4 regions of the Streptomyces sp. NPDC104096 genome follow, and region 1 is predicted to be linked to each of the others. Evidence: riboswitches for the same ligand, from Rfam matches in the RefSeq annotation. Region 1 holds a riboswitch; each other region holds the start of a gene.
The links. Region 1 has a riboswitch for cobalamin ahead of ACZ60B_RS13295 (CbtB domain-containing protein). Riboswitches for the same ligand answer to the same signal wherever they lie in the genome.
Positions count from the first base shown of each region.

Region 2: linked by a shared signal. The riboswitch ahead of ACZ60B_RS36555 (cobalamin biosynthesis protein) and the one ahead of ACZ60B_RS13295 (CbtB domain-containing protein) in region 1 are both predicted to bind cobalamin.
Region 3: linked by a shared signal. The riboswitch ahead of ACZ60B_RS05410 (ribonucleoside-diphosphate reductase subunit alpha) and the one ahead of ACZ60B_RS13295 (CbtB domain-containing protein) in region 1 are both predicted to bind cobalamin.
Region 4: linked by a shared signal. The riboswitch ahead of ACZ60B_RS21250 (ABC transporter substrate-binding protein) and the one ahead of ACZ60B_RS13295 (CbtB domain-containing protein) in region 1 are both predicted to bind cobalamin.

Region 1 covers NZ_JBVJMD010000009.1:189,682-193,632, forward strand. The annotation lists gene ACZ60B_RS13285 (lysylphosphatidylglycerol synthase domain-containing protein) at 12-950, shown strand; gene ACZ60B_RS13290 (phosphatase PAP2 family protein) at 1,190-1,795, shown strand; cobalamin riboswitch at 1,848-2,000, shown strand; gene ACZ60B_RS13295 (CbtB domain-containing protein) at 2,037-2,258, shown strand; gene ACZ60B_RS13300 (CbtA family protein) at 2,278-3,033, shown strand; gene ACZ60B_RS13305 (histidine phosphatase family protein) at 3,112-3,702, opposite strand.
Region 2 covers NZ_JBVJMD010000061.1:25,972-29,922, reverse strand. The annotation lists gene ACZ60B_RS36565 (inorganic phosphate transporter) at 1-976, shown strand, start outside; gene ACZ60B_RS36560 (hypothetical protein) at 1,012-1,233, shown strand; cobalamin riboswitch at 1,428-1,573, shown strand; gene ACZ60B_RS36555 (cobalamin biosynthesis protein) at 1,675-2,616, shown strand; gene ACZ60B_RS36550 (cobyric acid synthase) at 2,616-3,951, shown strand, end outside.
Region 3 covers NZ_JBVJMD010000003.1:208,226-212,176, reverse strand. The annotation lists gene mctP (monocarboxylate uptake permease MctP) at 1-1,197, shown strand, start outside; cobalamin riboswitch at 1,484-1,627, shown strand; gene ACZ60B_RS05410 (ribonucleoside-diphosphate reductase subunit alpha) at 1,751-3,951, shown strand, end outside.
Region 4 covers NZ_JBVJMD010000020.1:24,274-28,224, forward strand. The annotation lists gene ACZ60B_RS21245 (FecCD family ABC transporter permease) at 1-928, opposite strand, end outside; gene ACZ60B_RS21250 (ABC transporter substrate-binding protein) at 925-1,968, opposite strand; cobalamin riboswitch at 2,030-2,205, opposite strand; partial or broken gene ACZ60B_RS21255 (short-chain fatty acyl-CoA regulator family protein) at 2,220-2,370, opposite strand; gene ACZ60B_RS21260 (hypothetical protein) at 2,519-2,851, shown strand; gene ACZ60B_RS21265 (hypothetical protein) at 2,879-3,951, shown strand, end outside.

The sequences.
Region 1 (3,951 bases):
CGAGGACCGGCGTGACCGCGACCGGCCTGCCGGTGCCCACGGGCCGACGCCGGTACTGGCAACTGGGGGTCACGCTCGCGGTACTCCTGGCCGCCTGCGGGGTCCTCGTCTCGCACCGGGACGTCCTCGGCGGCGGGGCCGACCGGCTCGCCGCCGCCGACCGCGCATGGCTGCTGCTCGCGTGCGTCGCCGCCGCGTCGACCTGGGTGTGCGCGGCCGTCGTCCAGCAGGGCGCGGTCGCCGAACGGCTCCCTCGGCGAAGGCTCGTGGCCGCACAGTTCGCCGCGTCCGCCGCCAACCACCTCCTCCCGGCCGGGGCCGGGGCGACCCTGGTCAACCTGCGCTTCCTGAACCGGTGCGGGCTGTCCACGACCCGTTCGGCGACCGCGCTCGCGGTGAAGGCGGCGGCCGGCGGGCTGGTCCGCTGTGTCCTGGGCCTGACCCTGCTGCTGACCTCGCCGGACACCGTACGGGTGCCGACGCGGGTGCCGCACGGGCTGGTGCTGCTGCTGCCGGTGGCGGCCGGGGCCGTGGTGTGGGCCGTCGCGGCGAGCGCCCGGCTGCGGCGTGCCGTGGGCCGGGCTCTCGCCGAGGTGCGGGAGGTGCACCGGTGCCGGGCGCGGGCCTGGGCGCTGTGGGGCGGCTCGGCCGCGTTCGCGCTGCTGCACGCCGGGGTGGTCGTCGCCGTCGTCCACGCGCTCGGCCTCGGGCTGTCCACGGGCCATGTGGTCATGGCGTACCTCGTGGCCAGCGGTGCGGCGGCGCTGCTGCCCACGCCCGGCGGTCTCGGTTCCCTGGACGCCGCGCTCGCGCTGGCTCTCACCGCGGACGGGGCGCCGGGGCGGGCGGCGATCTCGGCCGTCCTCGGCTACCGCCTGCTCACCGCGTGGCTGCCGATGGTTCCCGGCCTGCTGGTCCTGCTCCTGCTCGCGCGGCGCTCGGCGCTCTGAGGACACCCGGTCGCCCGGCACGGGAACGCCTCGTTCCCCCTGATCGTCTACAGTGTCGTAGACCGACTACAGGTTTGTAGTCGGTCGCTGTGGTCGCGCCGGACTCCGGCCGGATTCCTCAGGTCCGGTCGTCCGGCCGACCACGGGGCGCCAAGGGAAGGACTCATACCGATGACCACACCGATGACGACACGGATGGATCTGCTGCCACGGCCCGCCGCCGGGACGGAGGCCGGTCGATGACCGGCGCTTTCGGCGGCGCGTCGATGGACGGCTCCGCCTACCGGGAGGTGGTCGGTCTCGCGGGGCGCTCGCCCGGATGGCTGGACACCGCGGTGTCGGCGTGGTCGACGTACGGACTGGCCGTGTTCGCCGTCCTGATGGTCGTCGGCTGGTGGCGGGCCCGGCGCACGGGGGCCGCGCGGACGGTGACGGCCCTGGCCGTGCCGGTGGTCGCGGTGCTGGCCTACGGCGTGGACTCCCTGCTGAAGCTGCTGGTGCGCGAGAGCCGGCCGTGTCTGGCGCTGCACGTGCGCACCCTGGAGACGTGTCCGGCACCGGGTGACTGGTCGTTCCCCAGCAATCACACGGTGATCGCCGCCGCGTGCGCCGTGGCTCTGTTCTCCGTCTCGCGCCGGCTGGGCGCCGTGGCGGTCGTGGCCGCGCTGGCGATGGGCGTGTCCCGGGTCTGGGTCGGCGTGCACTATCCGCACGACGTGGTCGCGGGATTCCTCGTGGGCGGGCTCGTCGCCCACGGCCTCATGACCCTGGTGCGGCACCGGGCGAGCACGCTGGCGCGCCTGCTGACCGCCACTCCGCTGCGCCCGCTGCTGCCGGCCTCCTGACGCGGGGTCACCGCGCGACGGAGCGCGGGATCGCCCCTGCCGACGCGCTATTGGCCCTCCATACGACACACGGTACTGTCGTTCTGATACGACGACGGGATCACGGAAGCCGGTGGGAATCCGGCACGGTCGCGCCACTGTGGACGATGCCTCCTCGACGGGGCGCATCGCGAGTCAGACCCGGGGCCGTCGTCCTGTGCACCACCGAGATGGGACGCGAACTCCCAGAGGAGGCCCTGCCATGGCGCAGCACGTCGCTCAGCCGACCGCCACCACCCCCGTCGTCACCGGCAAACTGCCGCTGAAGGACATTGCCCCCTGGGCGGTCTTCTTCGGCATTCTGATGCTGGTCCTGCTGTACTTCGTCGGCGCCGAGCAGGGCGCCACCTCCGTCGTCTCCGGCGAGGACGTCCACGAGTGGGTGCACGACGCCCGCCACCTGCTCGGCTTCCCCTGCCACTGACGAGGGGCGCCGAACTCCCGTGAACTCCGCAACAGTGAGAAACCTGCTCGTGCGGGGCATGCTCGCCGGCCTCGGGGCCGGCGTGCTCGCCCTGATCGTCGCCTACTTCCTCGGTGAGCCGAGCGTGGACAGCGCGATCGGCCTCGAGGAGGCGCACGCGCACGCCCACGAGCACGAGGTCGAACTCGTCTCCCGCAGCCTCCAGTCCACCGCGGGCCTCGCCACCGGTGTGCTGGTCTACGGAGTGGCGTTCGGCGGCATCGCCGCCCTCGCCTTCTGCTTCGCCCTCGGGCGCGTCGGCCGCTTCAGCCCCCGCGCCACCGCGCTGCTGCTGTCGGGGACCGCGCTGCTTGCCGTCTACGTCGTGCCGTTCCTGAAGTACCCCGCCAACCCGCCGGCGGTCGGCGAAGCCGACACCATCGGCAGGCGCACCACGCTGTACTTCCTGATGATGGTGCTCAGCGTGCTCCTCGCGGTCGCCGCGGTGATCGCGGGCAAGCGGCTCGCGCCGAGACTGGGCACCTGGTACGCCACCGTCGTCGCCGTCCTCGGCTTCATCGCCGTGATCGGCCTGGCGTACGCGTTCCTGCCCGTCGTCAACGAGGTCCCGGCCGACTTCCCGGCCACCCTGCTGTGGCGGTTCCGGCTCTCCGCCCTCGCCATTCAGGCCACGCTGTGGGCGGGTTTCGGTCTCGTCTTCGGCGAACTGACCGAGAGGCTGCTGCACCCGAAGCCCGCACGGGCCGCCGCGGGTTCGGCGGTGGCCGCCCCGTAGCGACCCCGTCGTCACGCCGAGAGGGCCCGCGGAACCATCCGCGGGCCCTCTCGGCGTCGGCCGGGGCGGTCCCCGCGGTCAGTCCTCCGTACTGCCCGTCGTCGGTCCGAGCGGCCCGCCGAGCCGGAGGTTCCAGCGGTGCGCACGCCCGGTGAGCTCGGTCGCCGTCAGCGGCGGCACGTCGAGGCGCCAGAAGGCGGCCTCGGGAGCCGCCAGCGCGTGGATCACCGCGGCCCGTACGACCTCCGGCTCCACCACGGCCAGCACTCTGCCGTCGCTTCCCGCCGACGTCTCCAGCCAACGGGCGACCCGCTCGCACACCTCCCGCACCGACTCCCCGCCGTGCGGGGCGGCCCCCGGGTCGGACAGCCAGCGCGCCAGCTCCTGCGGCTCCGCGGCGGCGACCTCGTCGAGGGTCAGGCCACGCCACCGCCCCATGTCCCCGCCCGCGAGCGCCGGTTCCCCGGCCGCGTCGAGACCCAGCTCCGCGGCCGTCCGGCGGCAGCGCACGCTCGGTGAGGCGAGGACACGCACGGCGGACGGCAGGGAACCGGCCGCCGCCCGGGCCCGCGCGGCACCGAGGTCGTCGATCGGGTCACCGTCGTCGAAACGAGCCCGGCGCAGCGACGAACTCGTCGCGGGCGTGATGAAGGTGACACGGCTCGTCACGTGGTCGCTCCTCCCGTGCGGATCCCCGGCTGCCGGTCCGGGGCCATGAGGGTATCCGGCCCGGCGCGACGGCCGTCGACGCCGACCGTCGCGGTGAGCTGCCGCGCGCTGCCCGCTGCCCGCCAGTGCCCTCGGTCACCACCATTGCCGACCGCTACGCACCTCGCTATGTTAATCGGAAATCACATCCGTACGACAAGGTTCATCGCGCATTGATCGTGCAACTGGCAAGTCTGCGACCGAACTTGT
Region 2 (3,951 bases), on a different contig from region 1:
GACCTGGCTGGTGGGCCTGCCGTCCAGCTCCTCGCACGCCCTCATGGGCGGTCTGATCGGAGCCACCGTCGCCTCGGCCGGCGTGGGCGCCGTCCACGGCGACGCGCTGGTCACCAAGGTCCTCATCCCGGCCGTCGCGGCCCCGATCGTGGCGGGCGTCGCCTCGATGCTGGCCACCCGCTTCTCCTACACCCTGGGCAAGAAGGCCGACAGCAAGGCCGCCGCGAAGGGCTACCGCACCGGCCAGATCGCCTCGGCCGGCCTGGTCTCCCTGGCCCACGGCACCAACGACGCGCAGAAGACGATGGGCATCATCACCCTCGCCCTGGTCGCCGGCGGCGCCATCGCGCCCGACTCCGACCCGCCGGTCTGGGTCATCCTCTCCGCCGGTCTCGCCATCGCGCTCGGCACCTCCCTGGGCGGCTGGCGCATCATCCACACGATGGGCAAGGGCCTGACCGACCTTCAGCCGCAGCAGGGCTTCGCCGCCCAGACCAGCGCCGCGACGGTCATCCTGGCCTCCTCCCACCTCGGCTTCTCCCTCTCCACCACGCACGCCGTCTCCGGCTCCGTGATGGGCGCGGGCCTCGGCCGCAAGGGCGGAGTCGTGCGCTGGTCCACCGCGACCCGCATGTTCGTCGCCTGGGGCCTGACCCTGCCGGCCGCCGGCCTGGTCGGCGCGCTCGCCGAGTCCGTGACGAACCTGGGCGACTGGGGCACCGCGGCCGTCGCCGTCTTCCTGATCGCCTCCAGCGCCGCGATCTGGAAGGTCTCCCGGCGCGAGACCGTCGACCACAACAGCGTCACCGCCTCCGAGGAGCCGGCCGGCGTGGTGACCCAGGCGATCGCCATGGTGGCCCCGCCCCCCACCGGCACGGTGACCGAGAACCTCACGGCCACCATCCCCTCCCCGGCCGCCGCCCCGATGGTCACCGCCGACCCGGCGACGGCGTCGGTCCCGCCGACCGCCGCCTGAGCCCCGCGCACCCGGTTAAGTAAGGAAGCATCGGTATGAACATCGACTGGGCAGCCCTGGGCTCCGTGTTCGGCGTCAGCCTCGTGGTCACCGTGGGTCTCGTGGCCCTGTTCACCCTCGGCATCATGGGTCTCTCCCGCCAGGAGCGGGCCTCCGCGCAGGGCGGCGGCGCCGCGCTCGCGGTGACGGGCGCCTACGCGTGCTTCGCGGCCTGCGCGGCCGCGGTGGGCTACGGGATCTGGCTGATCGTCGCCTGACCCGCCGCCATCCGGCACACCGTTCGCCAAGGGCGGGAAGAACCCACGGGTTCTTCCCGCCCTTGCCGTTGCCCGCGCTTCCCGTTGCCCGCCCGTCTCGTCGGCCGCGCTTCCCACTCGTCGCCCGCCCATCCCGCCGCCCGCCGTGTGTGGGGCTTCACACACTCCTCCGTCCCAGGTCAAGAGCAGGTTGACGGCCCTTCAGGGCCCGTGGTGGACTTCCGGAGCCATCTACGACGACACAAGAGGAAGCCGGTGCGAATCCGGCGCGGTCCCGCCACTGTGACCGGGGTAGCAATCCCCGGGAGCCAGGAACTCTCGCCGTCGGTCTCGTCGAACCAGGGCGTGGACACCCTGAGTGAGGACATGTCGCCATGCTCGGCTGCCGATTGAGTCTCAGCACCAGGTCACTGCCCGGTACCGCCACGATCGGCTGAGCCGGTGCGTGCCGATCGCGTCTTCGCGTACGGCGCCACCGCGGGCCTCCTGGGCGACCTGTTCCTCGGCGATCCACGCCGCGGGCACCCGGTCGCACTGTTCGGGCGCGCGGCCGCGGCCGTGGAACGGGCGTTGTGGCGGGACCACCGTGGCCAGGGCGCGCTGCACACCGTGGTGTGCGCCGGCGGCGCCGTGGCGCTCGGGGCCGTGGCCGCCCGCGCCGTACGTACCTCCGGCGCCGCCTCCGTGGCCCTCACCGCCGCCGCCACCTGGGCCGTCGTCGGGGGCACCTCGCTCGCCCGGGAGGCCCGCGCCATCGGGCGCGCCCTGGAGGCCGGGGACGTCGCGGGCGCCCGCGCCCGGCTGCCGCATCTGTGCGGCCGGGACCCCCAGGCCCTCGACGCGGACGGCGTAGCGCGGGCGGTCGTCGAGTCGGTCGCCGAGAACACCTCCGACGCCGTCGTCGGCGCGCTGGTGTGGGGAGCCGTCGGCGGGGTGCCGGGACTGATCGGCTTCCGCGCCGTGAACACCCTCGACGCCATGGTCGGCCACAAGTCGCCCCGCTACCGCCGCTACGGATGGGCCTCGGCCCGGCTCGACGACGCCGCGGGCTGGCCGGGGGCCCGCCTCACGGCCGCCCTCGCGGCCCTGGCCGGAGACGATCCGCGCGGCGCCGTACGGGCCTGGCGGGCCGACGCCGCCAGGCATCCCAGTCCCAACGCCGGTCCCGTGGAGGCCTCGTTCGCCGGGTCCCTCGGCGTGCGGCTCGGCGGGACCCTCTCCTACGCCGGACGGGTCGAGCACCGGCCCGTGCTCAACGGTGCCCACGGACGGGCCGTCCGTGCCTCGGACATCGACCGGGCGGTGCGGCTGTCCCGGCGCGTCGGCTGGCTCGCGCTCGGCGTCTGCGCCGCCGCGCGACTCCTCGTGAAGGAACGTGACTGATGAACGGTGGTCTCCTGGTCGCCGGCACCACCTCCGACGCCGGCAAGAGCGTCGTCACCGCGGGGATCTGCCGGTGGCTGGTGCGGCAGGGCGTCAAGGTCGCGCCCTTCAAGGCGCAGAACATGTCCCTCAACTCGTTCGTGACCCGCGAGGGCGCGGAGATCGGGCGGGCCCAGGCGATGCAGGCCCAGGCCTGCCGCGTCGAGCCGACCGCGCTGATGAACCCCGTGCTGCTCAAGCCCGGCGGCGACCGCAGCAGCCAGGTCGTCCTCATGGGCAAGCCGGTGGGCGAGATGACCGCGCGCGGGTTCTTCGGCGGGGTCGCGGGCCCGTCCCCCGGGAACAGGCTGCACGGCGGGCGGCAGGAGGCGCTGCTGGGCACCGTCCTCGACTGCCTCGCCGAGTTGCGGAGCACGTACGACGCGGTGATCTGCGAGGGGGCCGGCAGCCCGGCCGAGATCAACCTGCGCCGGACCGACATCGTGAACATGGGCGTCGCCCGCAACGCGCGACTGCCCGTCCTCGTCGTCGGCGACATCGACCGCGGCGGTGTCTTCGCCTCCTTCTTCGGCACGGTCGCCCTGCTCGCTCCCGAGGACCAGGAGCTGGTCGCCGGGTTCCTCGTCAACAAGTTCCGGGGCGACGTGTCCCTGCTCGAACCCGGGCTCGACATGCTGCACGGCCTCACCGGGCGGCGGACGTACGGCGTGCTGCCCTTCCGGCACGGCCTCGGCATCGACGAGGAGGACGGGCTGCGCGTCTCCCTGCGGGGTGCCGTCCGGGAGTCCGCCGTCACCGCCCCCGTCGGCGAGGACGTCCTGCGGGTCGCCGTCTGCGCGATCCCGCTGATGTCCAACTTCACGGACGTGGACGCGCTCGCCGCCGAACCGGGCGTCGTCGTGCGGTTCGTGGACCGGCCCGAGGAACTCGCCGACGCCGACCTCGTGGTGGTCCCGGGCACCCGCGGGACGGTCAAGGCCCTGGAGTGGCTGCGGCGGCGGGGCCTCGCGGACGCGCTGCTCCGCAGGGCCGCCGAGGGCCGGCCGGTGCTCGGCGTCTGCGGCGGTTTCCAGATCCTCGGCGAGCACATCGAGGACGAGGTGGAGAGCCGCGCGGGGCACGTGGACGGGCTGGGTCTGCTGCCCGTACGGGTGCGGTTCGCCCGTGAGAAGACGCTCACCCGGCCCGTCGGCGAGGCCCTCGGCGAGCACGTCGAGGGGTACGAGATCCATCACGGGGTCGCCGACGTCACCGGCGGCGAGCCGTTCTTCTCCGACGGCGAGGGACACCCCCTCGACGGCTGCCGGGCCGGCGCCGTCTGGGGCACCCACTGGC
Region 3 (3,951 bases), on a different contig from region 1:
GCCACCATGCCGTACATCGCGCTCCAGCTGGTCGGCATCCAGGCCGTGCTGGACGTGATGGGCGTCGGCGGCGGCGAGAACAGCAACTGGTTCGTGAAGGACCTGCCGCTGCTGATCGCGTTCGCCGTGCTGGCCGCCTACACCTACTCCTCGGGGCTGCGCGCGCCCGCCCTGATCGCGTTCGTGAAGGACACCCTGATCTACATCGTGATCGCGGTGGCCGTCATCTACATCCCGATCAAGCTCGGCGGCTTCGACGAGATCTTCAAGGCGGCCGGAGACAAGTACACGGCGGCCGGTGCGGGCGGGCTCGTACCCCCCGAGGCGGGTCAGTGGACGTACGCCACCCTGGCGCTCGGTTCGGCGCTCGCGCTGTTCATGTACCCGCACTCGATCACGGCGACCCTGTCCAGTCGCAGTCGCGACGTGATCCGCCGCAACACCACGATCCTCCCGCTGTACTCGCTGATGCTGGGCCTGCTCGCCCTGCTCGGCTTCATGGCGATCGCGGCCGGGGTGAAGGTGACCAACGGCCAGCTGGCGATCCCCCAGCTCTTCGAGAACATGTTCCCGGACTGGTTCGCGGGCGTGGCGTTCGCCGCCATCGGCATCGGCGCCCTGGTCCCCGCGGCCATCATGTCGATCGCGGCCGCGAACCTCTTCACCCGCAACATCTACAAGGACTTCATCAGGCCCGACGCGACCCCGAAGCAGGAGACCCAGGTCTCCAAGCTGGTGTCGCTGCTGGTGAAGGTGGGTGCCCTGGTCTTCGTCCTCACCATGGACAAGACGGTCGCGATCAACTTCCAGCTGCTCGGCGGCATCTGGATCCTGCAGACCTTCCCGGCCCTGGTCGGCGGCCTGTTCACCCGCTGGTTCCACCGCTGGGCGCTGCTGGCGGGCTGGGCCGTGGGCATGGTGTACGGCACGCTCGCCGCGTACGGGGTGGCCTCACCGACCCAGAAGCACTTCGGCGGCAGCTCGAAGGAGATCCCCGGCATCGGCGAGATCGGCTACATCGGTCTGACGGCGTTCGTGCTCAACGTGGCCGTCACGGTGGTCCTCACCTTCGTCCTGAAGGCCGCCAAGGCTCCCGAGGGCGTCGACGAGACCAGCCCGCAGGACTACACGGCGGACGCCGGCGACCCGGGCGTACAGGCGGAACTGCCGCCTGCCACGGCCGGATCGGCGCACTGACGCCGGCGCGTCGAGAGCTGCGCGCCGGCACCGGCGCAGGACGCTGAACCACCCTCCGCCGGGTTCACCGGCGGGGCGAGGGGCGGCGGGGCGACAAGGCCCCGCCGCCCCTTCGCGTCCCCGGCCGGTGCCCGGGGGAAGCCCCGTCACGGGCCCGTCCGCGGCCCGCGAGGAGCCCGCCCGCGCCTGCGTCCGGGCCTCCGGCCGCCGTCCGCGGAGAGTCCGACTGACACGCTCCGAAGTCGATGTGACACAACATCTGGGGGTGGCACCGCAGCCCGGCACAAGATGTATGCTCATGCTCGCTGTCGCCGCAGGGGAATCCGGTGCGAATCCGGAACTGTCCCGCAACGGTGTACCTGTGCTTGTCCGCCCCACGGCGGGCATCCACGCGTCCAGTCCGAGGACCTGCCGACCGCGCGCCCGGCCGTCCGGTCCGGGTGCCTTGACGTCCGGGTCTCGCGGAATGGACCGGTGGACGCGACGCCCCGTGCGCTCGTGTGCCGCCCCCTGCCCTCCGCGAGGCCCCCTGCCGAGCGAGGGAGAGCCCCAAGTGACCATCGCGCCAGCCGATCCGGCTTCAGCCACCCCGGCGAGGGAGACCGACGGTCCCGGTGCCGCGCTGCTGCGGACCCTGACCGAGCTGACCTCCGACCTCCCCGACGCCGACCCCGGCCGGGTCGCCGCCGCCGCGCTGCGCGGCCGGTCCGCGCGGGCGGACGAGACGGAGCTGCGCGAGCTGGCCACGGAGGCGGCCGCCGGGCTCATCTCCGACGATCCCGCCTACTCGCGGCTGGCCGCCCGGCTGTTGACCATCAGCATCGCCGCGGAAGCCGCCTCGCAGGGCGTGACGACGTTCACCGAGTCCGTCGCCGTCGGACACCGGGAAGGCCTCATCGCCGACCGCACGGCGGAGTTCACCCGGATCCACGCCGCCCGGCTCGACGCGCTCGTCGACACCGAGGGCGACGACCGGTTCGGCTACTTCGGCCTGCGCACGCTGCACAGCCGCTATCTGCTCAGGCACCCGATCACCCGTCAGGTGATCGAGACGCCCCAGCACTTCATGCTGCGGGTCGCCGCCGGCCTCGCCGAGGACGACACCGTCCGCTCGGTGGACGAGGTCGCCGCGCTCTACCGGCTGATGAGCCGTCTGGACTACCTCCCCTCCTCCCCCACGCTCTTCAACTCCGGTACGCGGCACCCCCAGATGTCGTCCTGCTACCTCCTCGACTCCCCGCTGGACGAGCTGGACTCCCTCTACGACCGCTACCACCAGGTCGCCCGGCTCTCCAAGCACGCCGGCGGCATCGGTCTGTCGTACTCCCGGATCCGTTCGCGCGGTTCGCTGATCCGCGGCACCAACGGGCACTCCAACGGCATCGTCCCGTTCCTCAAGACCCTCGACGCCTCGGTCGCCGCGGTGAACCAGGGCGGCCGGCGCAAGGGCGCGGCCGCGGTCTACCTGGAGACCTGGCACTCCGACATCGAGGAGTTCCTGGAGCTGCGCGACAACACCGGCGAGGACGCCCGCCGCACGCACAACCTCAACCTCGCGCACTGGATCCCGGACGAGTTCATGCGCCGCGTGAACGCCGACGCGCAGTGGTCCCTGTTCTCCCCCTCCGACGTGCCCGAGCTGGTCGACCTGTGGGGCGAGGAGTTCGACGCGGCCTACCGCGCGGCGGAGGCGGCGGGCCTGGCGAAGAGGACGATCCCCGCCCGCGATCTGTACGGCCGCATGATGCGCACCCTCGCGCAGACCGGCAACGGCTGGATGACCTTCAAGGACGCCGCCAACCGCACCGCCAACCAGACGGCCGAGCCGGGGCACGTCGTCCACTCCTCCAACCTCTGCACGGAGATCCTGGAGGTCACGAACGACGGCGAGACGGCGGTCTGCAACCTGGGCTCGGTCAACCTCGGCGCCTTCGTCGTCGACGGTGACATCGACTGGGAGCGGCTGGACGAGACCGTCCGCACCGCCGTGACCTTCCTCGACCGCGTGGTGGACATCAACTTCTACCCCACCGAGCAGGCGGGCCGCTCCAACGCGAAGTGGCGTCCCGTCGGCCTCGGCGCGATGGGTCTCCAGGACGTCTTCTTCAAGCTGCGCCTGCCCTTCGACTCCCCGGAGGCCAGGCGGCTGTCCACCCGTCTCGCCGAGCGGATCATGCTCGCCGCGTACGAGGCCTCCGCCGACCTCGCCGAGCGCAACGGCCCGCTGCCGGCCTGGGAGAAGACCCGTACCGCCCGGGGCGTACTGCACCCCGACCACTACGACGTCGAGCTCACCTGGCCGGAGCGCTGGGCGGCCCTGCGGGAACGCGTCGCCACCACCGGGATGCGCAACTCGCTGCTCCTGGCGATCGCGCCGACCGCCACCATCGCGTCCATCGCGGGCGTGTACGAGTGCATCGAGCCGCAGGTCTCCAACCTGTTCAAGCGCGAGACGCTGTCCGGCGAGTTCCTCCAGGTCAACTCCTACCTGGTGCAGGACCTCAAGGAGCTCGGCGTGTGGGACGCCCGCACCCGGGAGGCGCTGCGCGACTCCAGCGGCTCGGTGCAGGACTTCGCGTGGATCCCGGCCGACGTACGGGCGCTGTACCGCACGGCGTGGGAGATCCCGCAGCGTGGCCTGATCGACATGGCCGCGGCCCGCACCCCGTACCTGGACCAGGCCCAGTCCCTGAACCTGTTCCTGGAGACGCCGACCATCGGCAAGCTCTCCTCGATGTACGCGTACGCCTGGAA
Region 4 (3,951 bases), on a different contig from region 1:
GGGGGTCGAGGACGGTACGGGCGAGGGTGTCCACCCACACCAGGAAGACGGCCCCGGTCAGCGCGGCGACGGGCAGCACACGGGTGTGCCCGGAGCCGGTGAGGGCTCGGGTGGCGTGCGGGAGGACCAGGCCGACGAAGCCGATCGCGCCGGCGCAGCTGACCAGGGCGGCGATGAGCAGCGCGGTCGCGCAGAGCAGGACCAGGCGGGTGCGGGCGACGCGGACTCCGAGTCCGGCGGCGGCCTCGTCGCCGAAGGCGAACGCGTCCAGCGTACGGGCGTGCCCGAGGCAGACGACGAGGATCACTGCCAGGACGACGGTGCAGAGCAGCACCTGTCCCCAGTCGGCGCCCGTGAGCGAGCCGAGCAGCCAGAAGAGCACGCCCCGGGTGGTCTCGGCGTCCGCCGAGGTGAGGACGACGAAGGAGGTCAGCGCGGAGAACAGCTGCATGGCCGCGACCCCGGACAGCACCACCCGGTCGGCGCTGGGGCCGAGGGTGTGGCTGAGCAGGAGCACCAGGGCGAAGGAGAGCAGCGCGCCGAGGAAGGCGCCGGCCGACAGGGACACCGCTCCCCCGCCCACGCCGAGCACGACCACGGCGACCGCTCCGGTGGACGCGCCGGAGGAGACCCCGAGCACGAAGGGGTCGGCGAGGGGGTTGCGCAGCAGCGACTGCATGACCGCGCCGCACACGGCGAGTCCCGCTCCGCACACGGCGGCCAGCAGGGTGCGCGGCATCCGCAGGTTCCATACGATGCCGTCGCGCAGCGGCGTCGACGTGCCTTCGCCGAGGCCGAGATGGGCCGCGACGGACGCCCAGACGTCGCCGGTGGAGATGTCGGCGGGGCCGATCGTCACGGCCACGGCGATCGACACGAGCAGCGCGATCAGTCCTCCGCCCGTCAACAGCAGGGAGCGGGCCCTCACCTGGCGAACCCGAAGGCACGCAGACCGGCTGCGACCTGCTCGATCCCCTCGATCGTGCGGATGGTCGGGTTCATCGCCTGCCCGCTCAGCAGGACGTACCGCTTCTTCTTCACGGCGGTCAGACTGCGGGTGGCGGGGTTGGACTCCAGGAAGCGGATCTTGGCCGCGGCGGTCTCGGCGGTCTGCTGCTTGCGGGTCAGGTCGCCGATCACGATGACGTCGGGGTCGCGGTCGGCGACCGTCTCCCAGTTGATCTGGGGCCATTCGTCGTGGGTGTCGGCGAAGGCGTTCTTCGCGCCGACCGCGCGGGTGATGACGCCGGGCGCGCCGCAGCAGCCCGCGAGGTAGGGCGACTGGGAGTTGGCGAACCAGTACATGAGGGAGACGTCCGAGGCGTGCAGTCCGGCGGTGGCCGTGCTCACCCGCTGTCCGAGCGAGGCGACGAGCTTCTCGCCGCGCTCCTCGACGCCGAACGCGCGTGCCAGGTCGCGGATCTCCCCGTGGACGGCGTCGAGGGTGAGCGGTTCGCTGCGCGATCCGTCACCGCCGCTGCCGTTGTCCTTGCCCGCCGAGCAGTCGGACGGCGAGACGTACGTGGGCACGCCCAGCTTCTCGAACTGCTCGCGGGTGGCGACCCCGCCCTTGCCGAGGGTGGAGACGAACGAGGCGGTCACGAAGTCGGGTTCGGCGTCCAGGACCTTCTCGAAGGAGGGGTTGTTGTCGGCGAGGCGCGGCACGGACGCGTCGGCCTTCGCCAGGTCCTTCATGACCGGGTCGGTCCAGGTCGCCGTACCGGCCATGCGGTCGGCGAGACCGAGGGAGAGCAGGATCTCGGTGGTGCCCTGGTTGAGGGAGACGGCTCGCTTCGGCGCCGCCTTCAGGGTGACCTGGTGGCCGCAGTTGTCGAGGGTCACCGGGTAGCCGGCGGCGGAGGTCTTCTCGGCTTTCGCGTCGTCGCCGGCGGAGCCGCAGGCGGTGAGCAGCAGCGCGGACGCGAGGAGGAGCGCCGGGGTGCGGAGAAGTGCGGGGGTACGGAGCACGGGCAAGCCTCTGGGGTCGGGGCTCGTACGCGGAGCCTGGCCTACGGACGTCCCTCCGCGCGGGGGCGCGAAGGTGCCAGCAGGTCTTCGGACTCGGGTTCGTCCGGTCGGGGCGCCTTCCCGGTCTCCCAGTGGCGTCGTGCCCCGCCCGTCCCCCTCACCGCTGCGCGTCAGTTCCGGATTCGCACCGGATTCCCTGGCCTCGGGTGTGGCTCGACTGGCCCGCTGAGGCTATCAAGTCCGTCGTACGGTCAGATCGTGCGATCGGTCACGGGGCAGGGAGCGGAGGTGCTGGTGTTCCGGTCGATCCACAGGGGCCGGCCGAGCGGCGGTACGCCCCGCCGGGGACAGTCGGACGGCGAGGCGTTCACAGACGCGGCAGCCCAGGCCGATGCCCCGGGCCCTCTGGATTTCTTCCGGTAATCAATGTGACGGAAGATAAATCCGTCGCCTATTTTCGGCGGTCGAACATTCGAGCCGTATTCCCCCGAGGACTTGCACGGGTATATCGTACGAGTCCGCTTGAAGATCTATTCCCCTTGGGGGCGGCATGGGGGATTTTTCCTCATTCCTCGATCCGACGCATTTCGATCTCCCGCAGCACGATCCCACGTCCCTCGACGGCCTCGATCAACCCTCCGACCTCGCGCCCTCCCCCACCGGCGATCCGCCGGCGCAGGGCGACGGCTTCCACCCGGCGCAGGCCTCCCCCTACGAGCACACGCCGTACGACCCCCACGACCACCAGGACCCCCACGCCTCCCAGGTCCACTTCGGCGCCGGGGACTGCCCTCACTGCGGAGGCCTCGGACAGTCGCGTTGGATCTCCTCCCAGACCGACGAGCCCTGCTGGTACTGCAACCATTCCGGGGTGGCCCCTTGAGCACCGAGATCGGCGGGTGAGGCCGAAATGGATCCCATATCCGCCGGTGTCCTGGGTGTTCTCGCCCTGGGGCAGGCCGCCGGCCACGTGTTGAACTGGTACAAGAGCAAGCGCGACGGATCGTTCCAGGAACAACAGGAATTCCTCGCCGAAGTACGCGAGAAAGAGGCGCGACGTTCTCACAAGAATCTCCTCGCCAGGGACCGCGCGCTCAGGGAGGACCGGAGGCAGGAGGCGGACACCGCCTACGAGCGCGCACTGCACCGGGACCAGGAAATGGCCGCGCGCCACGAACAGGACGCCCGGATCGCACATGAACACACCCTGGAGCGGGACCGCATCCTCGCCGGCACCCGCGCCCAGGAGGCGACCACGGCACACCGACGCTCCCTGGAGCGGGACCTCTATCTGACCAAGCTGCGCATCGAGGAGGCGGACCTGGCCTTCGACCGTGCCCGGCAACTCGCTGTGGTCCAGTCACAGCTACAGGTGAACACCCAGCGGGAGCTTCAGCGCCTGGCCCGCGAGCAGGCGAACAGCCCCTTCGCGGAAGACATCGAGAAGGTGCGCGAGAAGGTCCTGGAGAAGACGGGCGGCGGCAACCGGCCGGTGCTGATCATCGCCCCGTTCCACTACGAGGACTCCGGGCAGCGCAACGGCACGGCGGAACCCGGTTCGACGCTGGGCATCCGGCAGGCCTGGCTCACCTCCGCCTGGTCTCTCGACGCCGAGCCCTACGCCGGGCTGGTGACCCGTCCGCTGATCTGGCCCGACGCCGATGTGCAGACGATCCGGACCACGCTCCACGACCTGCCCGTGATCCTGGTCCAGGGCCAGGTGCAGGCGAACACCCGCCTGTGGCTCTCGCTGTCCGCGTGGAACCTCGGGGACACCAGCGGGACGAGGGTCGTCGACACCCACTTCCCGCCGATGCTGCTTCCGGGCGCCGAGGCCGGGGAAAAGCCGTCGGCGCTGGAGCGACTCGCCTTCGAGGACCACATCGCCGAACTCGTCACCCTGACCGCGGGCGCCCACGCCGAGTGGTTCCACATCCTCAAGAGCGGCCGCCCGCCACGGCTGCACAACCTGCTGCCCGCCGA